Regions from separate parts of the Wenzhouxiangella psychrophila genome, predicted to be linked through region 4. Evidence: predicted binding sites of a transcription regulator. Region 4 holds the regulator's gene; each other region holds the start of a gene.
The links. The regulator sigma-54, encoded in region 4, starts transcription at its own class of promoters, with help from an activator protein. The targets are predictions, from matches to a motif close to TGGCANGNTNCNTGCTT.
Positions count from the first base shown of each region.

Region 1: ACDC66_RS14645 (pilin) is a predicted target of sigma-54. The motif match lies at 2,095-2,111, and genes of this name have one in related genera.
Region 2: ACDC66_RS00030 (P-II family nitrogen regulator) is a predicted target of sigma-54. The motif match lies at 2,517-2,533, and genes of this name have one in related genera.
Region 3: ACDC66_RS04215 (DUF4168 domain-containing protein) is a predicted target of sigma-54. The motif match lies at 1,808-1,824, and genes of this name have one in related genera.

Region 1 is NZ_JBHJMQ010000015.1:11,376-15,482, forward strand. It holds gene ACDC66_RS14640 (hypothetical protein) at 1-1,424, opposite strand, end outside; gene ACDC66_RS14645 (pilin) at 1,566-2,000, opposite strand; gene ACDC66_RS14650 (transposase) at 2,817-2,963, opposite strand; gene ACDC66_RS14655 (transposase) at 3,979-4,107, shown strand, end outside.
Region 2 is NZ_JBHJMQ010000001.1:5,359-9,465, reverse strand. It holds gene ACDC66_RS00040 (macro domain-containing protein) at 334-825, opposite strand; gene amt (ammonium transporter) at 875-2,131, opposite strand; gene ACDC66_RS00030 (P-II family nitrogen regulator) at 2,146-2,484, opposite strand; gene mutM (bifunctional DNA-formamidopyrimidine glycosylase/DNA-(apurinic or apyrimidinic site) lyase) at 2,701-3,513, shown strand; gene ACDC66_RS00020 (DUF3185 family protein) at 3,595-3,801, shown strand; gene ACDC66_RS00015 (trans-sulfuration enzyme family protein) at 3,941-4,107, shown strand, end outside.
Region 3 is NZ_JBHJMQ010000002.1:340,548-344,654, reverse strand. It holds gene ACDC66_RS04225 (sigma-54-dependent transcriptional regulator) at 1-264, opposite strand, end outside; gene ACDC66_RS04220 (sensor histidine kinase) at 261-1,691, opposite strand; gene ACDC66_RS04215 (DUF4168 domain-containing protein) at 1,871-2,245, shown strand; gene ACDC66_RS04210 (nucleoside deaminase) at 2,330-2,905, opposite strand; gene rlmB (23S rRNA (guanosine(2251)-2'-O)-methyltransferase RlmB) at 2,905-3,636, opposite strand; gene rnr (ribonuclease R) at 3,651-4,107, opposite strand, start outside.
Region 4 is NZ_JBHJMQ010000010.1:97,077-101,183, reverse strand. It holds gene lptA (lipopolysaccharide transport periplasmic protein LptA) at 1-274, shown strand, start outside; gene lptB (LPS export ABC transporter ATP-binding protein) at 278-997, shown strand; gene ACDC66_RS12670 (RNA polymerase factor sigma-54) at 1,212-2,633, shown strand; gene hpf (ribosome hibernation-promoting factor, HPF/YfiA family) at 2,686-3,006, shown strand; gene ACDC66_RS12660 (PTS sugar transporter subunit IIA) at 3,038-3,508, shown strand; gene hprK (HPr(Ser) kinase/phosphatase) at 3,505-4,107, shown strand, end outside.

The DNA.
Region 1 (4,107 bases), on a different contig from region 4:
TCTGAAAACTGAATGAGTTGGTCGATGTCCTCGGCGCTGGCCTCTCCGTAGAGGCAGTCTAGCAATACCCGCTGATATCTCATCGCACCGGACTGCCGCAGGTCCCGGGCTCCCTCCGACAGGATTCTTCTCGCGGTCAGGTAGTCACCGATTTCCACGTACGCGGCGGCAAGGTTTTGCGTAGCCCGCATCGAATCAGGGTGCGATAGCTTCCACACTTCGGCCAGTTCTAATCTGTCTCCCCATGTTCTTGCGGTTTGGTGTGTAAGGAAGGCTGACAGCGATAACCAGCCGGCCAGGCCGATCAGCAGCCATCTTCGATTCTGTTTTCCGCAGTGAAATATTCCGGCAACGATCGCCAGGAAGGGTCCGAACATGGCGAGGTAGTTGCGGTGCTCGAAATACAGCTCGAGGGGGATGATCGTGGATTCAATCAGGTGTCCGGCCAGGAACCACAGCACGGCGAAGGCAAAGTAGGGGCGAGTTTTCCTCAGGAATATCGCCGCGGCCAGGAGGATCAGTAGTGCTGGGATAGCCACGGCCGTCGTCCAAGGATCGATCAGGCTCCGGGAAATCGGGAAATCATCGTGAAAGATGCTCGTATTCATATTGGGAAGGAGTATGTTGAATACATAGTCCCAAAGAACTCGCGCCTCCGTGAAAAGCCGCTCCATCAAGGTGAAGTCCCGGGTGGCATAGGCCTCGGACGGATCCCGGACATTCCAGAGCATCGCGAGCACCATAGCAACGGCCATCCCGGCCGTAGCCGTCCAGATTGCGAGCTGGTGGTTCCTGTGAAGTCGCGCGATGGTCGATCGGGCAAGTGTCAGGTTGATTGCAGTTGCGTAGGCAAAGATCAGCAACCCGTTTTCCTTTGTGAGAAAACCAAGCCCGCCGAAGACGAAAAGCGCCGTCACGGCGCCAAAAAACGGCAGCATTGACCGGCTGCTCTGTCGCGTCAGACACGTCAGATAGAGTAGAAGCCCGCCAACCATGAAACCGTTGGCAAGTATCGTCATTCGCTGCACAACCAGCATCGATGCCGACAGTTGGTAAGGGTGGAGCAGCCAGGCGGCCATGACCAGGAGGGCAACCGTCTCAGTGAGCTGCCGGCTGGCGCTCGGATCGTGCATTCGAAAGAGCAAGCGAGACAGTGAAAATACGCCGATACCGACTAGTAGGTGGAATAGCAGGTTGTTTCGCTTGAAAGCTTCAGGGTCAGATGGCCAGGCATGGTCCTCGATCAGAAAGCTCAGCGCTGCTAGTGGCCGACCCGGATTGCCCTGCCAGACAGCCAGATAGCGGCCCAGTGATTCGCGCGTAAACTGATCGCCTAGTTCGCCCAGGTTCTTCAGGTTGGTGAAATCATCGAAAATGAAAGGGCCTGAGAGGGCTGGCCACGCCAACCACAGGTAGGCGGGCAAAAGCAATATGAGTAGGGCGGCAATTGAATTTACACGGGTTAGCGTGTGGAGGCGCGAACTTGTCATTAAGAGATTTAGGTCGTAGAAAAAAACAGGGGCCCGAAAAGGCCCCTGTAAATCAATATGTTGATTTCTTGATTCTTACCGACAAGCGGACGGGAGATATTTGTCGTCAACACCGTCGCCAGCGCACGTCCACGAAACTGAGCCACCTTCATCGTTCGGGGTGAAGGTAATGGATTGGGTGTCAATTGCTGGATTAGCATCATTGCCATAAGTGACGGTGATGACGCCACTTGCGCCAACGCCGACTGACGCAGTGTAATTACCCTGGATACTCCCGGACGCAGGGAGACCGGCCGATGCATTTGATCCCGGGAAATTGCCAGTTTCGTCAAAAACCTGGGCCACGGACATCTTGGCTGAGGAGACAAGGTTGGCGCCTTCGGACACCTGACTACGAATGGTGTAATCCTGGTAGGCCGGAATAGCGATTGCCGCCAGAATGGCGATAATGGCAATCACGATCATCAGTTCGATAAGCGTGAAACCTGACTGTTTGCGCATGGTGTTCATCTTTTGCTCCTTTAGAGGTATTGCTCTGTCGTACAACGTTAAATCTGGCTGGGGAACCAGTTCGAAGGGAATCTTTCCCTCTCAGGGATGATTGTTGCACAACTCGTGCCAACTGTGGCAACAGCTTGAGTGGCCGGCCGAATATTCGCTGCGGAATGAATTCATTCTGCAGTTAATGAGGGGAATTGGCCACATTTCCGGGGGTGGGGTGACAAAAAATGTCACTTTTTGACGAGATAGGTCAAAACGCTGTCCTCGTGGCGGCGGATTTTGTGAAATGCCTCACATGATGTGGTGGGAGAAACATCTTCGGGATTCTCCCGCCCATAGAGGCTTCCGGCCTCAGGATGAGGCATGTTCGAAGGCATCGATGCAGCTCTTGGCGATAGGACTGTTCTAACGAGGGTAATCGTAGAGCATCTCAAAGTCGTCGAAACTAGAGGAGCGAGCCCAGCTATCGATGGCTACTCTCAATCGGCGAACCCCCGCGGCATGGTGTACACGACTACCCTGGGCGGATGTGAGTCCCGGATCCTGGCTGGTCTGGTCCCGTGGTGGCTTGTAGACCTATGCGTAGAAGCCGCTTCGCGAGACCCTGAGCACCCAACACATGGTCGCCACCCTGTATTGGTCGCGGTGCTCGAAGATTAATTGGTAAAATACTCGGGCTGCATTGCAAAGTAGCGCGCAATCCTTGTAACGATGTCGCAATCTTCTTCCGTGCGCCGCAGCTGGTCACGGAACTTGAGAACCTCGCTGCGGGCTTCGATCAGTTCCGAGGCCGCTGCTCGGTGTTGTCAGCTTGACCGGCTTGACTCACTGATACAGGCTGTAGGAAGACATGCCAAGCCGCCCCGATACCTCGGCAACCGAGTGCCCGCGATGGACCACCTGGCGAACCGCTCCGCCCTTGAAATTTGGGGAATTACTTTGACTGATTACATCACTTCCAGCTTTGTTCAATTATAGTACAGAAGTTCTGCGAGACCGAAGGAAGTGTGGTTCAACGGTGAGCAGGATCGCAAAGGTTTACGATGCAAACTACAAGGCCTGACACTTGTCCCATCAAAAATGCAGCTATAGTCCTTGTGACCACGTCTTTTCCAACTTCGGGTGATGGAAGCGAGGCCGCCGGCTCTTTTGTCGTTGACCTGGCCGAGGAAATTGCACGGAATGCTCCTTGCCACGTCGTGGCGCCGGGCGCTGCTCCCTCATTGGAAGAGTTTGGGGCAAATCTTAAGGTTTTTCGATTCAAGGTCCCTGGGCAGCCACGGTCGACCCTAAAGCCGTGGTTTCCGCGAGATTTAGTTCAAATTATCAAGGTCATGCGCGTTGGGAGACCCGCAACCTCGGCGGCCGTCACCGCAGGACCAACCCGAATGATTCTGGCGCTTTGGGCATTTCCCGGCGGCCATTGGGCTCGTCATTGGCAATGACTGAAAAGTTACCTATGTGGTTTGGGCGCTAGGAAGCGACATCTGGTCGTAGGGGCGCATTCCCCTCGTGCGAGGCGCGATCAGGCGCGTGCTTCGGGACTCGAAAACCGTTTGTTCTGACGGAATCCGCCTTGCCGAAGACGCTAGCGCGCTCTCCGGTCGAAATGTCGAGTTCCTGCCGAGCACTCGCTCCATCGATCGCTCCAGGGCCCAACCGTCCCGCGAGAGCGCGCTATATCGAATGGCATTTCTTGGCCGCTGGCATCCGAACAAGGGCATTGACCTGCTTCTGGAGGCTTTGGAGGGTCTCAATGCGTCGGATTGGGAAGGTGTCGAGTCTTTTCATATCCACGGCGGTGGCCCGCTGGAATCTTAGGTTCACCGCCGCGCCGCCGAGAATCATGCCGTGGCCCTAGATACGGCCCAGATAATGATTGACAAGCTCAAGGATTATGAAACTGGTCAAGGCCGCTGAACTGGTCGAGACCAGTATCGGAGAGACGCTGGCCTACTAAAGCTTTCCGTGAACGCATTGGCGCTAGATCCGGACCAACAATCCGCTTGAACAGATCATGCGAGATGTCCGGCGACGAACAAAGGCGGTTGGCGCTTTCCCTGACGGTGAGTCAGGCCTGATGCTGTGTGCCGCCAAGCTCAGACATGTCGCGGGC
Region 2 (4,107 bases), on a different contig from region 4:
CTGCGTCTCAGAGATTACAAACGAAGCCCCAGACAAAATACTGAAGCCACTCCCCGGTGGGACTCCTGGGACGAGTCCGTCATCTTTTCAGCGCGCTTTTGGTGACTTTTCTCGCGCAAGAGAAAAGTTACCCGCCATCAGCCTGCGGAGCAGGCGGGCGGAACAGCCTTTGAAGTGTCGAAGCCCCCACCGCTGCCTCGGAGCAACAAGCTGTTTGCCGATAAGGCAATGAAGGAGTCACCGCAAGAGCCTGCGAAGCAGGCCGGGCGAAATAGCCTTTGACGTGTCGAAGCCCGCACCGCGCCCGGTGGCGCCAAACCACCCGGCGCCCCGTCACTGCATGAGGCGCTCAAACACCTTCACGGTCTTCTTGTCGAACAGCACAAAGCGAACGTGCAAGTTCGATGGCGCATGTGCGCGGACCGTCTCGAGCGCAATTCGCGCTGCCTTTTCCAGAGGATAGCCAAAGGCCCCGGCCGACAGGGCCGGGAAGCCGATCGACTTGATGCTGTTCTCCTCTGCCAGGCGCAGGGCATTGCGATAGCCGTCGGCGAGCAGGCGATCGGCCGGCTCATCCAGCCCGTAGCGGGGGCCGAGGACGTGGATCACCCAGCGATTGGGCAGCTCGAAGGCTTCCGTGATAACCGCCTCGCCGGGGTCGATCGGGGCCAGGGGCTGGCAGGCCTCCGCCAGCTCCGGGCCGGCGGCGCGGTGCAGGGCGCCGGCCACGCCGCCGCCGGGCATCAGTTGCGCGTTGGCGGCGTTGACCACGGCATCGAGGTCGGGCTGGCGTGCAATGTCGCCCTCAACGATTTCGAGTGGCATGTGGCCTCCGTTTCCGTTGGACCCGGCCCCATGATGCCATGACGCCCGCTCAGTCTCCGCCAGCGGGGGCGAACTCCGGATACGCCTCCATGCCACAGTCAACGCGGTCAAGACCGGCGGCTTCGTCGTCGGGGTGGACGCGCAGGCCCATCGTCACGCGCAGGATCGCCCAGATGGCGAGACTGGCGGCGAACACGAAACCACCGATAACAGCCAGGCCGGCCAGCTGCCCGCCCCAGGTGGCATCCCCGTTGGTCCAGAGCACGATCAGGACACCCCAGATGCCGCACGTGCCGTGCACCGAGATGGCGCCGACCGGATCGTCGATTTTGAGCTTGTCGAGCAGCATGATGGAAGCGACCACCAGGCCACCGCCGACCAGTCCGATCAGCAGGGCCTGCACCGGCGTGGGCGAGAGCGGGTCGGCCGTGATCGAGACCAGGCCGGCCAACGCGCCGTTGAGCGCCATGGTCAGATCGGCCTTGCCGAAGGCGGCACGCGCGACCAGCAGGGCAGCAACCAGGCCGGCGGCCGCGGCGGTGTTGGTGTTGACGAACACCCGCGCGACGTTGTTGGCCGACTCGACGCTGGAGACCGCCAGTTCCGAGCCGCCGTTGAAACCGAACCAGCCCATCCAGAGGATGAAGGTGCCCAGGGTAGCCAGAGGCAGGTTGGCGCCGGGGATGGCGCGCGCCTTGCCGTCGGGTCCGAAGCGGCCCTGTCGGGGGCCCAACAACAGGACACCGGCGAGCGCGGCGGCCGCGCCGGCCATGTGCACGATGCCCGAGCCGGCGTAGTCGCTGTAACCCAGCCCGTCGAGGAATCCGCCGCCCCAGCTCCAGTAGCCCTGGACGGGATAGATGAAGCCGGTGAGCACGACCGCAAAGGCAAGAAAGCTCCACAGCTTCATGCGTTCGGCCACGGCACCCGAGACGATCGACATGGCCGTGGCCACGAAAACCACCTGGAACATGAAGTCCGACAGGCTCGAGTAGTAGAGGTCACCGTCGCTGGCCAGCACCGCCTCGGTGCTGTTGTCGGCGGCCGAAAGCAGCCAGTCGATACCGGGCCAGATGCTATTGATGCCGTCGGCGGGGTACATCAGGTTGTAGCCGATGATCAGGTACATCAAGCAGGCGATGGAGTAGAGGGCAACGTTCTTGGTCAGTATCTCGACCGTGTTCTTGGCCCGGACCAGGCCCGCTTCGAGCATGATGAAGCCGGCGGCCATCCACATGACCAGCGCGGCACAGACCAGGAAGTAGAAGGTGTCGAGGGCGTAACGTGTTTCGATAATGGCTTCCATGGTTTCCGTCTCCCTTAGATGGCGTCCTGGTCACGTTCGCCGGTGCGAATACGAATGACCTGATCAAGCTCGGCGACGAAGATCTTGCCGTCGCCGATCCGGCCGCTGCCGGCCGAAACCTGGATGGCTTCGATCACGTCCTGGAGCCGATCGCTATCGACGGCGATTTCGAGTTTGATCTTGGGCAGGAAGTCGACGTGGTATTCCGCGCCGCGGTAGAGCTCGGTGTGGCCTTTCTGCCGGCCGAAGCCGCGCACCTCGGTCAGCGTCATGCCGGTGACGCCGACCTCGGCCAGCGCCGAGCGCACCGGGTCGAGCTTGAAGGGTTTGATGATGGCCGTGACCAGTTTCATGAAGAATCTCCCGTGAATGTCCCAGAAAGACAGCGCAAGCCTCGTGCCAGATCTGCAAGCCATTGATTAGAGGAGATTTGTGGAGCTTGAACCCCTTGCCGCTGCCCAGATTAGAGGCAGATGTTGCTCACAATCAGGGCAGGCCGGTCATCGGGCCGCGGCGCAGCATGGGCGATAATGCGCTCCGGTGTTTCTCATCCGGACCACGCATCGCCCATGCCCGAGTTACCCGAAGTCGAAACCACCCGCCGCGGTCTCAAACCGCTGGTCGTGGGCCGGCGCATTGCCGGGATCACCATCCGGCAACGCCAGCTACGCTGGCCGATTCCGCGGGAAGTCGACGACATCTCGGGGCGGACCATTACCGCCCTGCAGCGTCGCGCCAAATGGCTGATCTGGCGCCTGGAGTCCGGATCGCTGTTATGGCACCTGGGCATGTCGGGATCCTTTCGCGGCTGGCAACATCCCCCGGCTCCGGGACCGCACGACCATGTCGATCTGCAGGTCGAGGACGGCTACCTGATCCGCTTTACCGATCCGCGCCGTTTCGGCGCCCTCTTGTGGGGCGGCGACAACCCGCTCGAGCATCCGCGCCTGGCAACACTGGGCCCCGAACCGCTGGGCGGCGAATTCGACGGCGAATGGCTATGGCGACTAAGCCGTGGGCGAAAGGCTTCCGTCAAGCTGTTCATCATGGATGCAAAGACCGTGGTCGGCGTGGGCAATATCTATGCCTCCGAAGCCCTGTTCGCGGCCGGCATCCACCCCCGAAGACCGGCCGGACGGATAAGCCGGGCGCGCTACGACATCCTCGCCGGCACCATCAGGCAGACCCTGGCCGACGCAATCGAACTCGGAGGGACTTCACTGCGCGACTTCACCGTGGGCGACGGCACGCCCGGGTATTTCGGGCAGTCGCTGCAAGTCTATGGCCGCGAGGGCGATCCCTGCCGAAGCTGCCGTGAGCCGATACGACGCGAAGTCATCGGCCAGCGCAGCACGTTCTTCTGTCCCCGTTGCCAGCGGTAAGTGCCAACGCGGTCGGCTGTACAGGCCGGCTCCGTGCGAGCTATGCTCTGTGCTGGGGGACTCATCTAAGGAGGCACGTTCATGAGCACGAACCGCATTATCGGCATCATCCTGATCATCGTCGGCGGCGGACTGTTGTTCTTCGGCCTGCAGGCCACCGGCTCGCTGACCGAAGAAGTCCACGAAACCTTTACCGGTCGCTTCACCGACGAAACCACCTGGTACCTGCTCGGCGGCGGCGCGGCACTGGTCGTCGGCCTGATCATGGCCCTGCGCGGCGGGAAATAGCAATCACACCAGCAGGGGTGCGGCGCTTCGGTCGGGCTCATACGAAATCGGAGATTTCCAAATCGCCCAACCGAAGCACCGCACCTCTGCTTGTTTCATCCCCACGCTATAGTTACGGCAACCTCTAGCATTCGACACCATGACCCGCAAATCCTGGACTGACACCGCCTGCGTCCACGCCGGCGAACAACATCACGACAGCCGTTTCGGGCTCAACAGCCCCATCGTGACCAGCACCGCCTTCGATTATCGTCAGTCGGGCGTTCGTTACCCACGCTACGTCAACGCGCTCAACCACGATGTCGT
Region 3 (4,107 bases), on a different contig from region 4:
GACCGTACCGTAGGCGCTGATCATCAGCACCGCAGGCGGCGCATGGCGCTGCCGCAGACGCTCGAGCAATGCCAGCCCGTCCATATCGGGCAACTGCAGGTCACTGACGACCAGGTCCGGCTCGAATTCATCGATGATTTCCAGCGCCCTTTCGGCGCTCGGCTGGGCATCGACCTTCCAGCCCTCGGCTTCGAGCTCCTCCACCAGCAGCTCGGCCAGGCTGCGATCGTCCTCGACGACCAGGATGCGCGCACTTTCGCTCATTTCGATTGCTCCGGGAGCACCAGGGTCATACGACTTCCCCCGAGCACCTCGCTCTCACCGACCTCGATTGAAGCCCCGTGCTCTTCGGCCACGCCATGGACGATGGCCAGGCCGAGCCCGGTACCGCCACGCCCCTTGCCGGCCGTATGGAATGGTTCAAAAATACGCTCCCGCTGGGCTGGCGGCACACCGGGGCCATCGTCCTCGACCACCGCCGCGATGCGCCCCCCGTCGTCGACATCCAGGCTGACTCGCACTCGCGTTTCAGCCGCCTGGACGGCATTCCGGACGAGATTGAGCAGCGCATGCTCGAGACGAATCGACCACCCTTCCGTCTGAAGCCGACGCTCGGGCTCATCGTATTCCAGCTCGATGCCCCGGCTTTCGCACTCGGGTCGAATGCTGGCCAGCACGCGCTGAAGCAAGCGGCGAAGGTCCACGATCTCAGGCTCGGATCGGTCGCTGCGCGCGAACTCCATGAGCTGGTTGATGAGCTCCCGCGTGCGGTTGACCTGCCTGCGAATACGCTCGAGCCGGCGCCTGGAATCCTCGGACAAGCCCTCGTCGCGCTGCAGGCGACGGGTATCGGCGTCTATGACGGTCAGTGGCGCGCCGAGCTCGTGCGCAACCCCCGAGGAAAACTGTCCCAGCCGGGCCAGACTCTCCTGGGCCAGCATGCGCCGTTCCATTCGTCGTCGTTCCTGGCGCTGCTCGGCGAGCTGTCCGGCCATGCGATCGAGACCGTCGAGCATCCGGTTGAATGCCGCGGCAACGCCCGAGATCTCGATCGGCCCGTCGGTTCCGGCACGATGCGAGCGATCGCCGGACTCGATGCGTGCCATCGAACCGACGAGCCGTTCGACGTGGCGCCCTACGGCCAACTTGTAGCCGATGGCAACGATCATCAGCATGACGACCATCACCGCCGCCCATGCCAGCCAGGTCCGGTTCCGGATCTGATTGAGACGCTGCGTGATTTCGCTTTCCAGGCGTACGACCTGCAGGAGCCCCTCGATTCGGCCGGTAGGGCCGGTCAGGGGCACGAAATAGGAAAACACGTCCTCGCCGGCGAGCTGGGCATAACGGCCCAGCTCCTCCCCCATCTCCACCAGCTCGACGGCCTCGATCTGTTCGCGCCGGCCCGGATAGGCCTCGCCCGCCACGGCGATGCGTCGACCGCCGGCACCATAGACATAGGCACCGTAAACCCTTCCGATCTCGAAGACCGCATCGAGCGTCTGCTTGATGCTGTCGAGATTACCTTCCTGCAGGGCCCGCTCCACCGGTACACGCGTCGCCCGCGCGACCAGTTCGATCTCCTTCTCCAGCCGGCTCTCGACCGTGTCCTCGACTGCCGCATAGGTCAGCCACACCGCCAGCGTGCCGAAAACGGCAAGCGGCAGCACCACCAGCAGTGCGAGCTGCAAACGAAGGCTTCGAAGTGCTCTCAGGAAAGTCACATGTATCATTATGACACATCAAAACCCGCGCGTGCCAACCAGGCACCGGCCGTAAACCCTTGATTTTATTTATACGCCACACCTGGCACGCCCATTGCATATACCGAAGCGCCAAGACAAACTCACATGACACCAAGGAGTGAAACATGACCATTGGCAATACTTCCAAGCTCTTCGCCGCTCTCATCGCCCTGACCTTCAGCCTGGCCGTCGTGGCCCAGGAAGGTCAGCAAACGCCACCGCAACAGCAGCAGCCTGAAACCATCGACGTCAGCGACCAGCAGCTCGAGCAGTTTGCTGAAGCGCAGACCGAGATTTCCGGCATCCAGCAGGACTTCTCCTCGCGCCTGCAGGAAGTCGAAGATCCGGAGAAGGCTCAGGACCTGCAGCGCCAGGCCAACGAAGAAATGACCGCTGCCGTCGAGGACGCGGGCCTGGACGTGGAATCGTTCAACCAGATCGCCATGGCGATCCAGAACGATCCCGAACTGCAGCAGAAGCTGACCGAAATGCTGCAGTAATCATTCGCTTAAGTTGAATGACTCGGGCCCATGAAGGCCTGAAATGGAAAACCGGGGCGGTCCGCCGCCCCGGTTTTTTTGTGCTCAGGGGTTGTAGATGGTATTCCCCCGGGAAGCATAGCGCTCCAGTACACGCGCGGCCTCTTCGCGCAGGACCCCCGACCGAACCTCGATACCGCGCCGCTCGAGCGCCTCGACCCAGTCGTCCGGCTTGGCTCCTTCATCGAACCCCGACGCCTCGGCATCGGCCTTGGTTGCGCCACACAGAACCGAGCTCACACCCGACCAGGGAATGGCTCCGAAGCACATGGCGCAGGGCTCGCAGGAAGTGACAAGCTGCAGAGCACCCAGTCTCGTGCTGGCCAGGCTCCACGACCCCATCACCCGCTGAGCCACGCTCAAGGCCACGATTTCGGCATGGGCCGCCGAACATAGCTGATGCTCCACGCGGTTGACCCCGAGGGCCACAACCTCACCACTTTCCTGCGCCACCACCAGGGCGCCGAATGGTCCCCCGGTCTTGCGGCGCTCATTCTGGTCGGCCAGGCTGATGGCCACAGCCATCCGCTCGCGCGCGCTGGGCAGGCGATCGGGCAGCTTCTCGGCGAACTCCTCCATCCAGTCCGGAAGATCCACCCGGAAACCGAAGTTGGCCCTCATCACATCCTCCTCTCGACGGCGGCAAACAGGGCAATGCCCGTCGCGACCGATACATTCAGGCTTTCGATGGCCCCCGGCATGGGTATCTCGACCAACTCGTCGCAGTGCTCTCGGGTGAGCCGGCGCATGCCGCCCTCCTCACCGCCGAGCACCACCGCCAGCCGACCTTCCAGCCGCGCGTCGGCAAGGCGCTGCCCGGCTCCGGCCGCCAGCCCGACGCGCCAGACGTCGTGATCCGCCAGCAGACGCAGGCTGCGGGCCAGGTTGGTCACGATCACCAGTTCGACGCGTTCGGCCGCACCGGCGGCCGCACGGCGCGCCGCGGGTGTAAGCCCCACGGCCTTGTTGCGCGGAATGACGACGGCGGTCACGCCGGCCGCGGCCGCGGTGCGCAGGCAGGCGCCCAGATTGCCGGGATCCTGAACACCGTCGAGCACCAGGAAAAGCGCCCGCTCGTCGATTTCATCAAGCAAATCCTGCAAGCGACGGTCGTCACCGGGCTGGCGCGGGTTGAACTCGGCGATCACACCCTGGTGACGAACCTTGCCGGCCATGCGATCGAGCGAACGCTCGTCGGCATGCTCGAGGGCAATACCAGTCGAGCGCAATGCCTCCTCAAGCAGGTCGAGCCGCCTGTTGCCCGGTTTGAGCCAGGCACGCACGATCCGTTCGGGGGCGTTTCGGACCAGCCCCTCGACGGCATTGATGCCCATCGCCAGTTCACGCTTCATGTTCGCTGTGCCGTTCAATCATCCTCTTGCTCGAAAAGCCGAAAATCGATCTTGCGCTCTTCGAGGTTGACGGCAATGACTTCGACACGGACGCGGTCGGCAAGACGGTAACGGATGCCGCGGCGCTTGCCCGTCAGGCTGGAACTGACCGGGTCGAAATGATAGTAATCGTTGGGCAGTGCGGTGACGTGTACGAGGCCGCTGACGGCCAGACCGTCGATCTCCACGAACAGCCCGAAACTGGTCACGCCGGAAATGATGCCGTCGAAGACGTCGCCAACATGGCGTTGCATGAACTGGCACTTGAGGCGTTCCTCGACGTCGCGCGAGGCGTCTTCGGCCCGTCGCTCGGTCCAGGAGCAGTGCCGGCCCAGCTCTTCCATGCGCGTGTGGCCGTAATGGAAGTCCCCGCGCTTCTGGTTGCGGCACAGGTGCTTGATCGCGCGGTGCAGCAGCAGGTCGGGGTAGCGG
Region 4 (4,107 bases):
CGAACTGTTCGGTAGCCCCGTCCGCTGGTGGGCGACGACGGAAAGCGGAGACGAGACCACCGGCCATGCTGACGAGGTCATCTATGATCTGGTCGCGAGAACCATCACCCTGATCGGCAACGCCTATATCGAGGAACCGCGCGGCACATTCTCGGGCGACGAACTGGTCTACAACCTCGACACCCAGGCGACAGAAGGCCGCGGCGGCATCCAGATGACCATCGAGCCCGACGAAATCGATAATCAAGACGATGACGAGACGGAGCCGAACTGACCCGTGCTGATCGCCGAGCAACTGGCCAAGCGTTACAAGGGACGTGCCGTGGTGCACGGCATGTCGATGCAGGTCGACACGGGTGAGATCGTCGGCCTGCTCGGACCCAACGGTGCCGGCAAGACCACCTGCTTTTACATGGTCGTGGGCCTGGTCACCGCCGACGGCGGTCGAATCGAACTGGACGGTCGAGACATCACCCGCTCGAGCATGAACCAGAGATCCCGCTACGGACTGGGTTATCTACCGCAGGAAGCCTCGATTTTCCGGCGCCTGTCGGTAGCCGACAACATCATGGCCGTGCTGGAACTCAGGCGCGAACTGGACCGCAGCAAGCGGCGCAACGAGCTCGGGCGCCTGCTGGAGGAGTTCTCGGTCAGCCACCTGGCCGACCAATCCGGCATCAGCCTGTCCGGCGGCGAGCGCCGACGCGTGGAGATCGCCCGAGCCCTGGCCGCCAACCCCTCCTACATCCTCCTCGACGAGCCCTTCGCCGGCGTGGACCCGATCTCGGTGGGCGAAATCCAGCACATCGTCAAACACCTCACCGAACGCGACATCGGCATCCTGATCACCGACCACAACGTGCGCGAAACCCTTGGCATTTGTGACCGCGCCTACATCATCAGCGAAGGCCGACTGCTGACCCACGGCGCCCCGGAAGCGGTGATGGCCGACGAGAATGTGCGCAATGTGTATCTGGGGCGCGAATTCCGGCTCTGAAGTCCTGAAACCGTGTAACCACGGACTCTTGCTCATCCTTCACCACCTGAACGCCCCATTCTCGAGCATCGCGGATCCGCTGATCCCGAGCTGCGGCATTTGATCCCCGCTCGCTTTCCGTGCTTTTCCGTGCTTTCCGTGGTTCCATGGGTTTTGCGGCTTCGCCGAAGCCCCAACTGGTCCGATTCTGGCTTTTGGGCGTAGAATCGAAGTCATGAAACAGGGTGCTAGTCTCCAGCTCAAGCTGGGCCAGAAGCTCAAGCTGGCGCCGCAGTTGCGGCAAGCCATTGCCCTGCTGCAGCTCAACCGCGTGGAGTTGCGCCAGACCATCCGCGAGGCGCTCGACACCAACCCCATGCTCGAGCGCAGCGAAGAATCGCTTCCCGACGACGGCCAGGACACGGCCGGCGAGGAGTTCGACGGCGACCTGGAAGTCGATTACGGCGACGACTACGGATTCGACGACCTGCCGGAGGGCTACTCGGTCACGTCCGGCCCTGCGCCCAACTATGACGAGTTCATCAGCGACCGTGCCGACGAGTCCTTGCAGCAGCACTTGCTCTGGCAGGTCAACCTGGCCGGTTTCAGCAGAACCGACGAGGCAATTGCACGCGCTATCATTTACGCGCTTGACGAGGACGGCTACCTGCAGGATGACCTCACAACGCTGCGCGCATCCCTGGCGCCGGAGTACCTGGTCAGCACCGAGGAGGTGGCCGCGGTTCTGGAACGCGTGCAGCACTTCGAGCCGATCGGCGTTGCCAGTCGCAGCGTGGGCGAGAGCCTGCTGGTGCAACTCAAGGCGATGCCGTCGAGCACCCCCGCACTGGGTCTGGCCTGCCATCTGGTCGAGCGACACCTGGAGGATCTGGGCAAACAGGACATCCGGGCGATGATGCGCGCCACCGGCATGGACGAGCCCGAAATCCAGGCCGCCCTGGCCGTCATCCGACGCTGCAACCCGCATCCCTGCTCGCGTTTCGGCCGAGATGACGAGAACTACATCGTCCCCGATGTCTACATTCACCCTTCCGAAGACGGCTGGCGCGTGACGCTCAACCCCGACAACGACCCCGGCCTGCAGCTCAACGGCATGTACATGAAACTCGCCAAACAGGCCCGTGGCGAAGACAAGAAATACCTCAGCAACCGGCTACAGGAGGCGCGCTGGCTGATCAGCGGCCTGGAGATGCGCAACCAGACGCTGCAGGCGGTCACGCGGGCCATCGTGGAGCGCCAGCACGATTTCTTCAACGAGGGTGAAACCGGGCTCAAACCTCTGCTCCAACGCGAGGTGGCCGAGTCCATCGGCGTGCACGAATCGACCGTCTCGCGCGCGACCACCCAGAAATACGCCCACACCCCGCGCGGCGTTTTCGAACTCAAGTACTTCTTTTCGGTCGGAATCGATACGCAGGACGGTCAGCAGATCGCCGCCACGGCGGTCAAGGCTCGGGTGCGCCGGCTGATTACCGAGGAACCTCCCCGCCAGCCGCTGTCCGACCAGGCACTGGCCGACCGACTCGCCGAGGGCGGTATCCGGCTGGCGCGACGGACGGTGGCCAAGTACCGTGAGCAACTCGGCATCCCGGGTTCGGCACAGCGTCGACGGGCCGCTCGACTGCAAACGGGCTGAACGTCCGCACCGGACTGTATTAACATTGACTTGCGCAACTAGGAGCGACCTGATGCAACTCGAAGTCACTGGACAGAACATCGAAATCACCCAGGCCCTGAAAGCCTACATTGCCGAAAAGAGCGAGCGTCTTGAACGCCACTTCGACAATCTCATCTCGGGCCATATCGTGCTGCACCTCGAAAAGCTGGAGCACACCGTCGAGGGCACCATCACGGTTGGCGGTCGCACCAACCCGCTCCATGCCGAGGCCAAGTCCGAAGACATGTATGCCGCCATCGACGCGCTCATGGACAAACTCGACCGCCAGGTCCGGCGACACAAGGACAAAGTCACGTCTCATCGCAATTCGCGCCCGGCCGAGGCCGGCTGAGCCCGGTGGCTCGGTAAAGGGGTCCGATCTCATGCAGCTTGTTGACGTGCTCTCGACCGACCGCATCGCGGTCGATATCTCCGTTTCGAGCAAGAAGACCCTGCTGGAGAAGGCGGCCGAACTGCTGGCCGCCGCCCCTGGCAGCGCCGATGCCCGGGATATTTTCGACAGCCTTTGCCAGCGCGAGCGTCTTGGATCAACGGGCCTGGGCCACGGCGTGGCCATTCCGCACGGTCGCGTCGACAATCAGGAGAACGTCGCCGGCGCGATGATCCGTCTCAAGCGTCCGATCGACTTCGACGCCCCCGATCACGAAAAGGTCGATCTCTTTTTCGCCCTGGCAGTGCCGGGGCAATGTACCGATGCTCACCTGCGGCTGCTCGCCGAGATGGCTGAGCGCCTGGGTCGCGATTCCCAGCGCGACGCTTTGCGCTCCATCAATGATGCCGACGAGCTGCTGCGCTTGCTGTCGACCAATCCGGCCGACGCCCAGGCGCAATGACTCAGCGCGTCACGCCGGCCGAACTCTACGAGCAGTTTTCAGATCGCCTCGATCTGCGCTGGATCAGCGGCAAATCAGAGGCCGGCAAGCGCGAAATCGAGCCCACCGGCTTCCATTCGCGACCGTCCCTGGTCGGGTTCCTCACGCCAATCCACTCGACGCGTGTCCAGGTCATCGGTCGCGAAGAGTTCGATTGGCTCGAAGGCCTGGACTCCCGTACCCGCTGGGAAACGCTGGCGCGGATCATGGACGATCGCCCCGCCGCCATCATTGTTGCCAACGGCCTGGAAGTGGCCGACGACCTGGTCAAGCTCGCACGCGAGAACGAAACCCCGATCCTGGCTTCCAGCCAGAATGACTGGGAACTCGTCAATTTCCTCGAATACCAGATCTCACGGCGGCTTGCCGCCCGGGAGACCCTGCACGGCGTTTTCATGGAGATCTTCACCATCGGCGTGTTGATCACCGGCGAGTCGGGTACCGGCAAGAGCGAGCTGGCGCTGGAATTGCTCACCCGCGGCCACCGCCTGATCGCCGACGACGCGCCCGAATTCACGCAGCTCACACCCGATATCGTCGAGGGCTCCTGCCCGCCAGTA